DNA from 2 places in the Streptomyces sp. NPDC088725 genome. Region 1 is predicted to be linked to the other one. Evidence: riboswitches for the same ligand, from Rfam matches in the RefSeq annotation. Region 1 holds a riboswitch; the other holds the start of a gene.
The links. Region 1 has a riboswitch for S-adenosylmethionine ahead of ACIP6N_RS05475 (aminotransferase class V-fold PLP-dependent enzyme). Riboswitches for the same ligand answer to the same signal wherever they lie in the genome.
Positions count from the first base shown of each region.

Region 2: it holds a riboswitch for S-adenosylmethionine, as region 1 does, so the genes downstream of both, thrC (threonine synthase) here and ACIP6N_RS05475 (aminotransferase class V-fold PLP-dependent enzyme) in region 1, are expected to answer to the same signal.

Region 1 is NZ_JBIVLO010000002.1:349,231-356,455, forward strand. It holds gene ACIP6N_RS05470 (TIGR03619 family F420-dependent LLM class oxidoreductase) at 1-485, shown strand, start outside; gene ACIP6N_RS05475 (aminotransferase class V-fold PLP-dependent enzyme) at 507-1,895, opposite strand; SAM riboswitch class IV at 1,941-2,058, opposite strand; gene trpD (anthranilate phosphoribosyltransferase) at 2,155-3,219, opposite strand; gene ACIP6N_RS05485 (cytochrome bc complex cytochrome b subunit) at 3,386-5,011, opposite strand; gene ACIP6N_RS05490 (Rieske 2Fe-2S domain-containing protein) at 5,008-6,063, opposite strand; gene ACIP6N_RS05495 (c-type cytochrome) at 6,060-6,869, opposite strand; gene ACIP6N_RS05500 (heme-copper oxidase subunit III) at 6,945-7,225, opposite strand, start outside.
Region 2 is NZ_JBIVLO010000005.1:147,435-154,659, reverse strand. It holds gene groL (chaperonin GroEL) at 1-1,341, opposite strand, end outside; gene ACIP6N_RS14045 (cold-shock protein) at 1,818-2,021, opposite strand; gene ACIP6N_RS14040 (MoaD/ThiS family protein) at 2,387-2,665, opposite strand; gene thrC (threonine synthase) at 2,809-4,131, opposite strand; SAM riboswitch class I at 4,147-4,274, opposite strand; gene ACIP6N_RS14030 (glucosyl-3-phosphoglycerate synthase) at 4,429-5,373, shown strand; gene ACIP6N_RS14025 (trehalose-6-phosphate synthase) at 5,602-7,035, shown strand; gene otsB (trehalose-phosphatase) at 7,144-7,225, opposite strand, start outside.

The DNA.
Region 1 (7,225 bases):
TGGACGAGACGCTCGACGTGCTGGACGCCTGGTGGTCCACCAACCCCGTGGCGCACGAGGGCCCTTACGTGAGCCTGCCACCCACTCATGTCGACCTCAAGCCGGTGCGGCGGCCCCGCCCGCCGATCCATCTGGGCGGCTGGGCCCCGGCGGCGCTGCGCCGTGTCGCACGCCGGGCGGACGGCTGGCTGCCCGTCCTCTCGCCGAGAGGCGGTTACTACGACCCCGCCTCCGTCAACGGCCCGCTGCGGGAGATCCGCAGGATCGCGGCGGAGGAGGGCCGTGACCCGTCGGAGATCGGGGCGATCCTGCGGTTCATCCCGACCCGGGTGACCACGGTCGAGGAGGTGGCCGAGGCCATCGGACTGACGCGCCGCGAGACGGACATCGACCACGTCTTCGTGGACCTGATGTGGCTGTCCAAGGACATCGACCACTCGCTCGAACTCGTCAGGTCCGTGCTGGACCTCGCCCGCGAGGACTGATCCCGCCTCCGGGCATCAGTATCAGCAGGGAGCCGGGACGCAACGGCCGTCCTCGGTGCGGTAGTTCCAGCGGGCGCCGTCGCGCACCAGCTCCTTGACCGCGCCGACGAACCGGTCCACGTGCTCCTCCGGCGTTCCCGCGCCGAAGCTGACCCGGATCGCGTTGAGCGAGCGCTCGCCGGGCTCGGCCTCGGGGGCGCCGCACTCCCCCTGCTCCTGCGGGTCGTTGTCGAGCAGGGTCCGTACGAGCGGGTGGGCGCAGAAGAGGCCGTCGCGCACGCCGATGCCGTACTCCGCCGACAGCGCGGCGGCGAAGTGCGAGCTGTTCCAGCCCTCGACGACGAACGACAGGACGCCGACGCGCGGTGCGTCGTCGCCGAAGAGCGAGAGCACCTTGACCTCGGGCACCTCGGCGAGCCCCGCACGCACGCGGGCGACCAGCGCCTGCTCGCGGGCGACCAGCGTGTCGAAACCGGCCTCCTTGAGCGCCGTGCAGGCGGAGGCGATCGCGTACACCCCGATGACGTTCGGCGAACCGGCCTCGTGGCGGGCCGTCGTGGTGTGCCAGTCGACGTCCACCCCGCCGTCCTCACGCCGGGTGACCCGACGGCTCGCACCACCGCCCGCGAGGTACGGCTCCGAGTCGAGCAGCCAGTCCGAACGGCCCGCGAGCACGCCGGAGCCGAACGGCGCGTACAGCTTGTGTCCGGAGAACGCGACCCAGTCCACGTCGAGTCCGGTGACGTCCACCGGGTGGTGCGGCGCGAGCTGCGCGGCGTCGAGGACGATACGGGCGCCGTGCGCGTGCGCGGCGGCGGCCAGCTCCTGTACGGGCCACAGCTCGCCGGTGACGTTGGAGGCGCCGGTGACGCAGACGAGCGCGGGCACCGAGGTGTCCCGTCCGGCCAGCGCGCTCTCCAGGGTGGCGACGGCGGCGGCCGGGGTACGCGGCGCGTCGAGGATGTTCACCCGGGCCGCACGCCACGGCAGCAGCGCGGCGTGGTGCTCGGTCTCGAAGACGTACACCTCACAGCCGGCGGGCAGCGCGGCGGCCAGGAGGTTCAGCGAGTCGGTGGTGGAGCGGGTGAAGACGACCTGGTCGTCCGCGCGGCAGCCGAGGAACCCGGCGACCGTGCGGCGGCTCTTCTCGAAGAGGTCGGTGGACAGCTGCGAGAGGTAACCGGCGCCGCGGTGGACGCTGCCGTAGTACGGGGCGTACGCGGCGATGTCGTCCCACACCCGCTGGAGGGCCGGCGCGCTCGCCGCGTAGTCGAGCGCGGCGTACGTGACCTCGCCACCGGTGACGAGCGGGACGGTGACATCCCGCCCGAGCACCGGCAGCGGCTGCGCACAGGCGGCTTCGGAGTCGGTGCTGACGGCGGCGACAGTGGCACTGGCGTATGCGGACATGTCGAGACTGCTCCCTCGAGGACCAAGGACCCCAAGGCATGCAGGGGTCCGCGCTTGCCACAGACCTCGCTGCCTGCGGCCTGGTCTTCACCCGGGGCACCCCGCCACGGACGGAGGGTTGCCGGACAGCGGGCCGGGGCCGTAGTCGCTGTCACTCATGACCTGTCGAAAAGCATGACACAGGCTCCACGGTCATGGGCAACTCCGGTCCACATCCCGGACATCGGCCGGCCGGCCCCGCGCCACCGCACCGTCCGGATCAGGCGGTACTCGCGCTCACCCAGCGCTCCAGCGTGGCCTTGGCCGCGCCGGAGTCGACGGACTCGGCCGCCGTGGCGATCCCGGCGGCGATCTGGTCGGTCAGCGGCGCGTCCGTGGGGCTCAACGCGACCAGTGCGGCAGCGGAGTTGAGCAGGACGGCATCGCGCACGGGCCCCTGCTCGCCGGCCAGCAGGCGCCGGGCCACCTCGGCGTTGTACGCGGCGTCCGCGCCGCGCAGCGCCTCGATCGGCACCAGTTCGATGCCCACGTCGCGCGGGTCGAACGACGTCTCGCGCACGGCGCCGTCCCGGACGATCCAGACCGTGGAGGTGGCCGTCGTCGTCAGCTCGTCCAGGCCGTCGTCCCCGCGGACGACCAGCGACGAATTGCCGCGCGCCGCCAGCACACCGGCCACGATCGGCGCCATCCGCCGGTCCGCGACGCCGACCGCCTGCGACCGTACCCGGGCCGGGTTGGTGAGCGGTCCGAGGATGTTGAACGTGGTCTGCGCGCCCAGCTCCTTGCGCGCCTTGGCCGCGTACCGCAGGGCGGGGTGGAACTTCACCGCGAAGCAGAACGTGATGCCCGCTTCCTCGGCGACCTCGGCGACCCGCCGCGGGGTCAGTTCCAGGTTGACGCCGAGGCGTTCCAGTACGTCGGAGGCGCCGCTCGCCGACGAGGAGGCGCGGTTGCCGTGCTTGACGACCTTGGCGCCCGCGCCGGCCACCACGATCGCCGACATCGTGGAGATGTTGACGGTCTTCGCCATGTCACCGCCGGTGCCGACGATGTCGACGGTGGGGCCCGGCACCTCGATGGTCCTGGCGTGCGCGTACATGGCCCGCACGAGCCCGGAGACCTCCTCGACGGTCTCGCCCTTCGCCCGCAGCGCGACCGCGAATCCGGCGATCTGCGCGTCGGTGGCCTCGCCGCTCATGATCCTGTCCATGGCCCAGGCGGTGTCGTCCGTGCTCAGGTGCTCGCCGCGCAGCAGCGGGTTCAGCACGCCCGGCCAGCTGCGGGCCGCCACGGTGTCGCCTCCGACGGGGGTAACAGCGCTCATGCTCGCTCCTGGGTCTCTGCGGGGGTTCCACGGGCCTGTGGCGGCCTTCCCGGCCAGCCTATCGGCGCGCGCCCCGCAGGAAGAACGCCGAGGGCCCCGGCCGGTCCCCTCGCGGGGAGCCGGGCCGGGGCCCTCGGTGGTGGCGAACCTGACGGTTCTGGCGGGATCAGTGGTGGCCGTGGCCGCTGGTGATCTCCTTGTACTGCTCGGCGGTGGGCTTGGGAATCTGGTTGCCCTCGCCGAAGTAACCCTTGCTGAGGCTGACCCTGGCCTTCTCGACGGGCGAGACCTTGCGCTCGACACCGTTCTCGTCGGTCGTGGGGCCGATCTCGGCCGGGCTGGGCTGATCGTGCGCCGTGAGCTTGTAGAGGTCGCCCTGTTCGAGCGGCGTGTGGACCTCGACGAACTCACCGTGCGGCAGCCGCTTGATGATGCCGGACTCGCGTCCGTGCAGCACCTTCTCGGCGTCGCTGCGCTGGAGACCCAGGCAGAACCGCTTGGTGATGATGAAGGCGACGACCGGGGCCACGAAGAACGCGATCCGCACGAACCAGGTGATCGTGTTGATCGAGAGGTGGAAGTGCGTGGCCCAGAGGTCGTTGCCGCCACCGATCAGGAGGACGCCGTACCAGGTCAGCCAGGCCACACCGAACGCGGTACGGGTCGGCTGGTTGCGTGGCCGCTCCGCGATGTGATGCGCGCGCCGGTCGCCGGTGACCCATGCCTCGATGAAGGGATAGACCGCGATGGCGACGAGCACCAGCGGGAAGATCATCAACGGGATGAACACACCCAGGACGAGCGTGTGACCCCAGAGGTTGATCTCCCAGCCGGGCATGACACGGATCAGACCTTCGGAGAAGCCCATGTACCAGTCGGGCTGGGCTCCGGTGGAGACCTGGTCGGGCCGGTAGGGGCCGATGCCCCAGATCGGGTTGATCGTGGCGATGGCGGCGATGATCGAGATCACGCCGAAGACCAGGAAGAAGAAACCGCCGGCCTTCGCCATGTAGATCGGCAGCAGCGGCATGCCCACGACGTTCTTGTTCGTACGTCCGGGACCCGCGAACTGCGTGTGCTTGTGGTAGAAGACCAGGATCAGGTGACCGACCAGCAGGCCGAGCATGATGCCCGGCAGCAGCAGGATGTGGACCGAGTAGAACCGGGCCACGAAGTCGCCGCCCGGGAACTCCCCGCCGAACAGGAACATCGACATGTACGTGCCGACGATCGGGACGGACAGGATCGCGCCTTCCATGAAGCGCACACCGGTGCCGGAGAGCAGGTCGTCCGGGAGCGAGTAACCGGTGAACCCGGTGAACATGCCCAGGACGAACAGCAGGAAGCCGAAAAGCCAGTTGACCTCACGGGGCTTGCGGAACGCACCCGTGAAGAACACGCGCATCATGTGCACGAGCATCGCGGCGAGGAAGACCAGCGCGCCCCAGTGGTGGATCTGCCGGATCAGCAGACCGCCACGGACCTCGAAGCTGATGTTCACCGTCGACTGAAAGGCCTCCGACATCCGCAGGCCCTGCAGCGGCACGTAACTGCCGTGGTAGACCACCTCGTTCATCGACGGGTGGAAGAACAGCGTCAGATACACACCCGTGAGGATGATGATGATGAAGCTGTAGAGCGCGACCTCACCCAGCATGAACGACCAGTGGTCGGGGAAGATCTTGCGCATGTTGGCCTTGGCCAGGCCGTAAATCCCCAGCCGGCCGTCCGCCCAGTCGGCGATCTTCTCGCCTGCGGGCACTGTGCGCTGTGAATCGTTCGCAGTACTCATCCGCGCTCCCAGAAGGCAGGACCGACGGGCTCGTCGAAGTCGCCGAGCGCCTCGAGATTGCCCTCACCGTTCACACCGATCCGCAGCTGCGGGAGAGCGTGACCGGCCGGGCCGAAGATGACGCGGGCGCCGTCGGAGAGGTCGAAGGTGGACTGGTGGCAGGGGCAGAGCACGTGGTGCGTCTGCTGCTCGTACAGGCTGATGGGACAGCCCACGTGGGTGCAGATCTTGGAGTACGCCACGATGCCCTCGTGGGACCACTCCAGCTCGCGCTTGTCCTTGATGTCGTCGGGCTGGAGCCTGACGATCATCACGGCGGCCTTGGCGATCTCCTTCTGGAACTCCTCGCTGTCCTCCTCCAGGCCCTCGGGCATGACGAAGGTGAGCGAGCCCACGGAGACGTCCTCGGGACGCAGCGGCTCCATCGTGTTCATGTTGATGAGCTGCTTGCCCTTGGCCCACAGCGTCGTACGGAGCTTCTTCTCCGGCAGCGGACCGAGGTCGCGCAGCAGCATGACGCCGGAGAGCGGCACCAGGGCCATCGCGCCGAACATCGTGGTGCGGATCAGCTTGCGCCGTCCGATGCCCGACTCGGCTGCGCCTGCCGCGAAGTCGGCCATGACCTGGGCCTTGACCTCGGGCGACGCCTCGATCGGATGACGCTCGTCGGGGATCTCCTGGTCCGACATCAGCGTCCTGGCCCAGTGGACCGCTCCGGCGCCGATGGTGAACAGCGCCACGCCCAGGGAAACTCCCAGGGCGAAGTTCAGCACGCTGACGTGACCGATCGGGAAGATGTAAATGATCTTGTCGACCGGGAAAATCACATACGACGCGATGAAGGCGATCGTCGCCAGCATGGACAGCGTGAAAAGGAAGGCGACCACGCGCTCGGAGCGCTTGGCGGCTGCCTCGTCGATGTCCTGGATACGCGGCTGGTGGGCCGGCAGACCGGGGTCGGCGAACGGATTGTCCGCGACCGCCACCGAGCCGTGTCCGGCGCCCTGCTCGCTCGGCAGGTTCTCTTCTGAATTCTCTTCTTGGTTACTCATGACTTCTTGGCCTTAGCGGTGTGGGCCGCGACCCAGATGGCAAGCGCGACCATCGCGCCCATACCGAAGATCCAGCCGAACAGACCCTCACTGACGGGACCGAGACCACCGAGGCTGAGGCCTCCGGGGCTTTCGGCGTTCGACCCGTTCACCGTATGGATGAACTTGATGATTTCCTTCTTCTGCTCCTCCGGCATCGTCGTGTCGGGGAAGGAGGGCATGTTCTGCGGGCCGGTCTGCATGGCCTCGTAGATGTGCTTCGCGCTCACGTCGGCCAGGTCCGGGGCGAACTTGCCCTGGGTCAGGGCACCGCCCTTGCCCGTGAAGTTGTGGCACTGCGCGCAGTTGGTGCGGAACAGGTCACCGCCCTTGGCGACGTCCGCGCCCGCGGGGCTGTACTGCGCCGCGGTCGGGATGTTCGGCCCCGCGCCCAGGGACGCGATGTACCCGGCGAGCTGGTCGATCTCACTCTGCGAGTAGATGACCTTCTTCTTCGGGACCTGCACGCCGGGCTGCTGCGCGGGCATCCGGCCGGTACCGACCTGGAAGTCGACGGCGGCCGCGCCGACGCCGACCAGGCTGGGACCGTCGGTACTGCCCTGACCGCCCACGCCGTGGCAGCTCGCGCAGCCGACGGAGTAGAGCTTCTTGCCCTCGTCGATGGCGAGAGACTGGGCGGTTGTGTCGGCCTGCGCCTTGTCCGCGGGCGCGAACACGGCGTACAGCCCCCCCGTGGCCGCCAGCGCGAAGAGTAGGACGACGACCGCCGCCAGCGGATGGCGTCGTCGTGAGGAGAGCTTTTTCACGGATTACCCCGGTGTCAGGATCTTCTGCGTCGGTGCTTCTGGACTGTGTGCGAGCGCTTCTGGCGCTCGGGCTCGCTACTGGATCAAATAGATCGTGGCGAAAAGGCCGATCCAGACGACATCGACGAAGTGCCAGTAATAGGACACGACGATGGCTGCGGTTGCCTGCTCGTGGGTGAACCTCTTGGCCGCGTACGTCCTGCCGAGAACGAACAGGAACGCGATCAGACCGCCCGTCACGTGCAGGCCGTGGAAGCCGGTGGTCAGGTAGAACACCGAGCCGTACGGGTCGGAGGACAGCGAAAGGCCGTCGTCCTTGACCAGCTCCGTGTACTCGAAGATCTGACCGCCGATGA
Region 2 (7,225 bases), on a different contig from region 1:
CGGAGCCTCCAGCGCGAGCTTGACGATCGCGGCACCAGTGGCCTCGTCGCCGGTCAGCTCGAGCTTCTCGAAGACCGAGGAAGCCTGGAGCAGAGCCACGCCACCACCGGCGACGATGCCCTCCTCGACGGCGGCCTTGGCGTTGCGCACCGCGTCCTCGATGCGGTGCTTGCGCTCCTTGAGCTCGACCTCGGTCGCGGCGCCGGCCTTGATGACGGCCACGCCGCCGGCCAGCTTCGCGAGGCGCTCCTGGAGCTTCTCGCGGTCGTAGTCCGAGTCGCTGTTCTCGATCTCGGCACGGATCTGCTTGACGCGACCGGCGACCTGGTCGCTCTCGCCGGCACCGTCGACGATGGTGGTCTCGTCCTTGGTGATGACGACCTTGCGGGCACGGCCCAGCAGGTCCAGGCCGGCGTTCTCGAGCTTGAGACCGACCTCCTCGGAGATGACCGTTCCACCGGTGAGGATGGCGATGTCGTTGAGCATGGCCTTGCGGCGGTCACCGAAGCCCGGGGCCTTGACGGCGACGGACTTGAAGGTGCCACGGATCTTGTTGACGACCAGGGTCGACAGGGCCTCGCCCTCGACGTCCTCGGCGATGATCAGCAGCGGCTTGCCGGACTGCATGACCTTCTCGAGCAGCGGAAGGAGGTCCTTCACGTTGCCGATCTTCGAGTTCACGATCAGGAGGTACGGGTCGTCGAGCGACGACTCCATGCGCTCCATGTCCGTGGCGAAGTACGCCGAGATGTAGCCCTTGTCGAAGCGCATGCCCTCGGTGAGCTCAAGCTCGAGACCGAAGGTCTGCGACTCCTCGACGGTGATGACGCCTTCCTTGCCGACCTTGTCCATCGCCTCGGCGATGAGCTCGCCGATCTGGGTGTCAGCGGCGGAGATGGAGGCCGTAGAAGCGATCTGCTCCTTGGTCTCCACGTCCTTGGCCTGCTCCAGCAGGGCGCCCGAGACGGCCTCGACGGCCTTCTCGATGCCACGCTTGAGCGCCATCGGGTTGGCGCCGGCGGCCACGTTGCGCAGGCCCTCGCGGACGAGCGCCTGGGCGAGCACGGTCGCGGTGGTCGTTCCGTCACCGGCGACGTCGTCCGTCTTCTTGGCGACTTCCTTGACCAGCTCGGCGCCGATCTTCTCGTAAGGGTCCTCGAGCTCGATCTCCTTGGCGATGGAAACACCATCGTTGGTGATCGTGGGGGCGCCCCACTTCTTCTCGAGGACGACGTTGCGACCCTTGGGGCCAAGGGTGACCTTGACGGCGTCGGCGAGCTGGTTCATCCCGCGCTCGAGACCGCGCCGTGCCTCCTCGTCGAACGCGATGATCTTGGCCATGTGAAGTGGTCCTCCCGGACTGGGGTGGATTCTCCGGACCGCGCCCGCGCCCGCGACGGACGGCCTGAGAACTGGGTGGTTCCTTGCCCCACCAGCTCTGCGGGCCTCGCTGACCCGGTCCATAAGTTGTCACTCTCACCTGCAGAGTGCTAACGCCAATGATTAGCACTCGACCCCCGAGAGTGCAAGCTCCCCCCGCCCCACAGGACGCACGTCTCACGGGACACGCGCCTTACCCGCGCGTCTCTCCGCGCGCCTCCCCCAGCACGCCTGACGTACACCGGCGCACGAAAGCGACCCGTACGAACGCGGCCCACGCCCGTACGAACGCGGCCCGCACACGCGCCCGTACGCACACACCCGCCCGCACACCCGCCCCCGCACGTGCGAGAGGCCCGTACCCCTGTGACCGGGATACGGGCCCCTCGTGCGGTGCGTGGACTTCGATCGTGCGTCGGTGGCCGATCGCGCCGGAATCAGACGGCGAGCTTGACCATGTCCGCCTGCGGACCCTTCTGGCCCTGCGAGATCTCGAACTCCACTCGCTGACCTTCTTCAAGGGTGCGGTACCCGTCCATCTGGATGGCGCTGTAGTGGACGAAAACATCCGCACCACCGTCGACCGCGATGAAGCCGTAGCCCTTCTCCGCGTTGAACCACTTGACGGTGCCCTGAGCCATGCCCAACTCCCCTATTACTGGCCCCTGCCGGAGGCCTTACTTCGCGTCGGAACGCGTCGACCGCGGCTGAATGTATCTGCCCAACTGCCCTCTGCAACAGGTCAATCAGACGAGAATTCCGGGCATGGCCGAACACACGAAACAGTGAATTGCCAATGATCCGGGGCAAGTCGGGCCAGGCAAAGCGCATCTATCACGCAAACGGCACCAGGACTTCGACTCCATGTTGTCGCGTTCTCATATGTGTTGGGCACGCGCGACAGCGGGTCGTTCCCACATCGTAGCGCGCTCAACCACATGGAATTGCCCCCTCCGCTTCTCTTGCGGAGGGGGCAATTCCATGACGCGCTGCGGCAGTCGGACGGTCAGCAGCCGCCCGCGACCGCCGGGATGATCGAGACGCCGGCGCCCGCCGGGGTCACCGTCTCCAGGCCCTGCTCGAAGCGGACGTCGTCGTCGTTCACGTACACGTTCACGAAGCGGCGCAGCTTGCCCGCGTCGTCCAGCACACGGGCGGCGATCCCCGGGTGGTTGCTCTCCAGGGACTGGATGACCTCGGAGAGGGTCGCGCCCTCCGCCGGGACCTCGGCCTGACCACCGGTGTACGTACGGAGGATGGTGGGGATGCGGACCTTGACGCTCATGGTGGGATGCCTTCCTCGGGTCTGGATGTCGTGGGGCCTGCCGGGACGGGCGAGTGCGCGAACCCGGCGTCCCGGAACGGGTCGGTACGCGAGACGGCCGTCCCGGGCCGGGTCAGTGCGCGAGACCGCCGTCCCGCAACGGATCAGTGCGCGAGACCCGCGTCCCGGAACGCGTCCAGGCTCGGGCGGATCGTCGCCGTCGGGCCGGTCGTCGGGGCCACCGCGTCCAGCGTCTTCAGGCCGTCACCGGTGTTGAGCACGACCGTCGTGAGCGTCGGGTCGAGCGCGCCGGACTCGATGAGCTTCTTCGTCACGCCGACCGTCACCCCGCCCGCCGTCTCGGCGAAGATCCCCTCGGTGCGGGCGAGCAGCTTGATCGCGTCCACGATCTGCTCGTCGTTGACGTCCTCGACGGCGCCGCCGGTGCGGCGCGTGATGTCCAGGACGTACGGGCCGTCGGCCGGGTTCCCGATCGCCAGCGACTTGGCGATGGTGTCCGGCTTCTGCGGACGTACGACGTCGTGACCGGCCTTGAAAGCGGCGGAGACCGGCGAGCAGCCCTCGGCCTGGGCCCCGAAGATCTTGTACGGCCTGTCCTCGACCAGACCCAGCTTGATCAGCTCGCGCAGACCCTTGTCGATCTTCGTGAGCTGTGAGCCCGAGGCGATCGGGATGACGATCTGGTCGGGCAGCTGCCAGCCGAGCTGCTCGCAGATCTCGTACGCGAGCGTCTTCGAGCCCTCGCCGTAGTACGGGCGGAGGTTGACGTTGACGAAGCCCCAGCCCTCGCCCAGCGGGTCGCCGATCAGCTCGGAACAGAAGCGGTTGACGTCGTCGTAGTTGCCCTCGATGCCGACCAGTTCACCGCCGTAGACGGCCGCCATGACGACCTTGCCCTGCTCCAGGTCGTGCGGGATGAACACGCACGACCGCAGTCCGGCGCGGGCCGCAGCCGCGCCTACCGCGCCCGCGAGGTTACCGGTGGAGGAGCAGGAGAGCGTGGTGAAGCCGAAGGCGCGGGCCGCCTCGACGGCGATGGCGACGACGCGGTCCTTGAAGGAGTGCGTCGGGTTGCCGGAGTCGTCCTTGATGTGGAGGCCGCCGGTGACGCCCAGTTCACGGGCGAGGTTGTCGGCCTTGACGAGCTTGGTGAAGCCCGGGTTGATGTTGGGCTTCGTGGCGACGTCGGCGGGGACGGGCAGCAGCTCCGCGTAGCGCCAGATGTTGTCGGGTCCCGCCGCGATGCGCTTCTTCAGCGCTTCCGGGTCGCCCGTCGGCAGGTCGTAGGCCACTTCGAGCGGGCCGAAACAGCTCGCGCAGGCGAAGATCGGGCCGAGTTCGAAACGTTCTCCGCATTCGCGGCACGAGAGTGCGGCGGCGGGTCCCAGGTCGACGGTGCCGGCGGAAGCGGCGGATCCGGTCGGGTTCTGGGTGACGTCAGTGTTCTGGACAGTCTGCACAGCCATGAAGGCGAGGCCCTTTCCTCATCTTCCTCACGACGCGTTTCGCCGCAAGACGGAATTGGCACCTTCCCCACCGTGACCTCGCGGTCGGCGGGATGGTTGCCGGGGCTTCAACGGGCCGTTCCCTCTGCCCCTCTGGATGAGCGGTATGGCGCCGGAACCGGGCTCCGGTGCGTTTGTCGGCCGACCACCCCCGGCATGCGCGGGCTACTGGCCTTGTTCAAGACTGTAACCGAAGGACCGGACGGTTGAGACAGTCGTCCGGAACGCGAGATGGATCACTCTCAGGGAGTACCGACCGTGCTGGAAGAGGTGGAACGCTGGCTGACCAGGCGTTCCTGGTCCGTCGGCGACCGTACGCTCGACCGGCTGACGGCCGCCAAGGCCGCGCGTGGCACCACGGTGAGCGTGGTCCTGCCGGCGCTCGACGAGGAGGAGACCGTCGGTGAGATCGTCGCGGTCATCCGCCGGGAGCTGATGGAGAAGGTGCCGCTCGTCGACGAGTTGGTGGTGATCGACTCCGGTTCCGTGGACGGTACGGCGAAGATCGCGGCGGCGGCCGGCGCGCGGGTCGTGCACCGGGACGCGATACTGCCGCGGCTGCCCGCGCTGCCCGGCAAGGGCGAGGTGCTGTGGCGGTCGCTGCTGGTGACAACCGGCGACATCGTCTGTTTCGTGGACGCCGATCTCCGGGAATTCTCGGCGGACTTCGTGTCGGGGATCGTGGGGCCGCTGCTCACGGACCCGGAGGTGCAGCTCGTGAAGGGGATGTACGACCGGCCGCTGAACGGGACCGCGGGACAGGGCGGCCGGGTGACGGAACTGGTGGCGCGGCCGCTGCTGAATCTGCACTGGCCTCTGCTCGCGGGTTTCGTCCAGCCGCTGGGCGGGGAGTACGCGGCGCGCCGGACGCTGCTGGAGCGGCTGCCGTTCCCCGTCGGATACGGCGTGGAGCTGGGGCTGCTGGTCGACGCGCTGCACGCGGTGGGCCTTGACGCGCTGGCGCAGGTGGACGTGGGTGTACGGATCCACCGGCACCAGGACGGGCGGGCGCTCGGACGGATGGCGGCGGCGATCTACCGCACGGCGCAGCTGCGGCTGTCGCGCGGGCATCTGGTGCGGCCGGTGCTGACGCAGTTCGAGCGGGGTGAGGACGGTTTCGTCCCGCGTACCCACGCGGTGGACACGGAGGAGCGGCCGCCGATGCGGGAGATCGGCGAGTACACGGCCGGCCGTGCGGCGTAGCCGATTCTGAACGTGCGGCGCAGCCGGTTCCGACGGGCGGATTTCCTGGGGCGCGCCCTCATGGACCTTCGCCCCTCGCGTCACGGAGACTCGCGTCGCGGACGGGAGCGCGACCGAGGCCCCGGAGCCGCGTACATGCTCGCCGCCGCTCATCACACGAACGCGCATGTGACCGAGCCGTACGCGTCCGTACGTTTGAGCGTTTCCGGTACGGGCTAGATTTCGGCCATGGTCTCCGAGCACGTCGCCCAGGTCCTTGTCGCCTCCAACCGCGGTCCCGTCTCGTACTCCGTGCGCGACGACGGAGCGCTGGACGCCAAGCGCGGCGGCGGCGGGCTGGTGTCCGGGCTGTCCGCCATCGGTCCTGACACGGACGCGGTCTGGGTGTGCGCGGCGCTCGGTGACGGCGACCGCGAGGCCGTACGCCGGACGGGCGGCCGGCTCGACGTGGCGGACACCGGCGGACAGCGCGTCCGGATGCTGGACATCGCGCCGGAGGTGTACGCGGACGCGTACAACGGCGTGGCGAATTCGACGCTGTGGTTCGTCCACCACCTGCTCTACCAGACCCCGCTGGAGCCGGCCTTCGGCCCGGAGTTCCGCGCGCAGTGGGCGTCGTACGAGGCGTACAACCGCGCCTTCGCCGAGGCGCTGGCCGACGAGGCGGCCGAGGGCGCCGCGGTCCTGGTGCAGGACTACCACCTGGCGCTGGTGCCCGGCATGCTGCGCGCGCTCCGCCCCGACCTGCGGATCGGGCACTTCTCGCACACGCCGTGGGCGCCGGTGGACTACTTCCGGCTGCTGCCCGACGACATCGCGCGCCAGCTGCTGCGCGGCATCCTGGGCGCGGACCGGGCGGCGTTCCTGACGCAGCGCTGGGCCGGCGCGTTCACGGCGTGCTGTACGGAGCTGCTGGGCGGTACGGGCAACACCCGGATCGGGGTGCACGGCCTCGGCGCGGACGCGGACTTCCTGCGGGAGCGGGCGCACCGCCCCGACGTCGGCGAGCGGATGACCGCGCTGCGCGAGCAGATCGGCACGGAGGCCGGGGGCGCCGCGCGGAAGACGATCGTGCGGGTCGACCGTACGGAACTGTCCAAGAACATCGTGCGCGGGCTCCTCTCGTACCGTCAGCTGCTGGCCGAAAGGCCCGAGTGGCACGGCCGGGTGGTGCATGTCGCCTTCGCGTATCCCTCCCGGCAGGATCTGCCGGTCTACCGCGACTACACCGCAGAGGTGCAGCGGGTGGCGGACGGCATCAACGAGGAGTTCGGCACGGACGGATGGCTGCCGGTCGTCCTCCATGTGAAGGACGACTTCGCCCGCTCGCTCGCGGCCTACCGGCTGGCGGACGTGGCGCTGGTCAACCCGATCCGCGACGGTATGAACCTGGTGGCCAAGGAGATCCCGGTGGTCTCGGACGACGGGTGCGCGCTGGTGCTCTCACGCGAGGCGGGCGCGTACGAGGAGCTGGGCGAGGACGCGCTGGTGGTGAACCCGTACGACGTGTCCGCGACGGCCGCCGCGCTGCACGAGGCGCTGACGATGCCGGTGCCGGAGCGTGCCGAGCGTTCGAAGCGGCTGGCGGAGGCGGCTACGGCGCTGCCGCCGGCGCGGTGGTTCCTCGACCAGCTGACCGCGCTGCGCGAGCTGCCCGTCTGACGGGGCCGAAGACCGGAGCCCGAACGCCGGGCGCCGTGCGGAGGTGACCTCACCCCCGCACGGCGCCACGCGCGGCATCTCGCGGACGCGGCTCTCAGCCCGCGTCTTTCAGGCCGCCGCCTCGTCCGCCAGCGCCGCCAGAAAGTCCGCGAGCGCCGCCGGGCCTGACAGCAGCAGGTCCGCCTTCCCG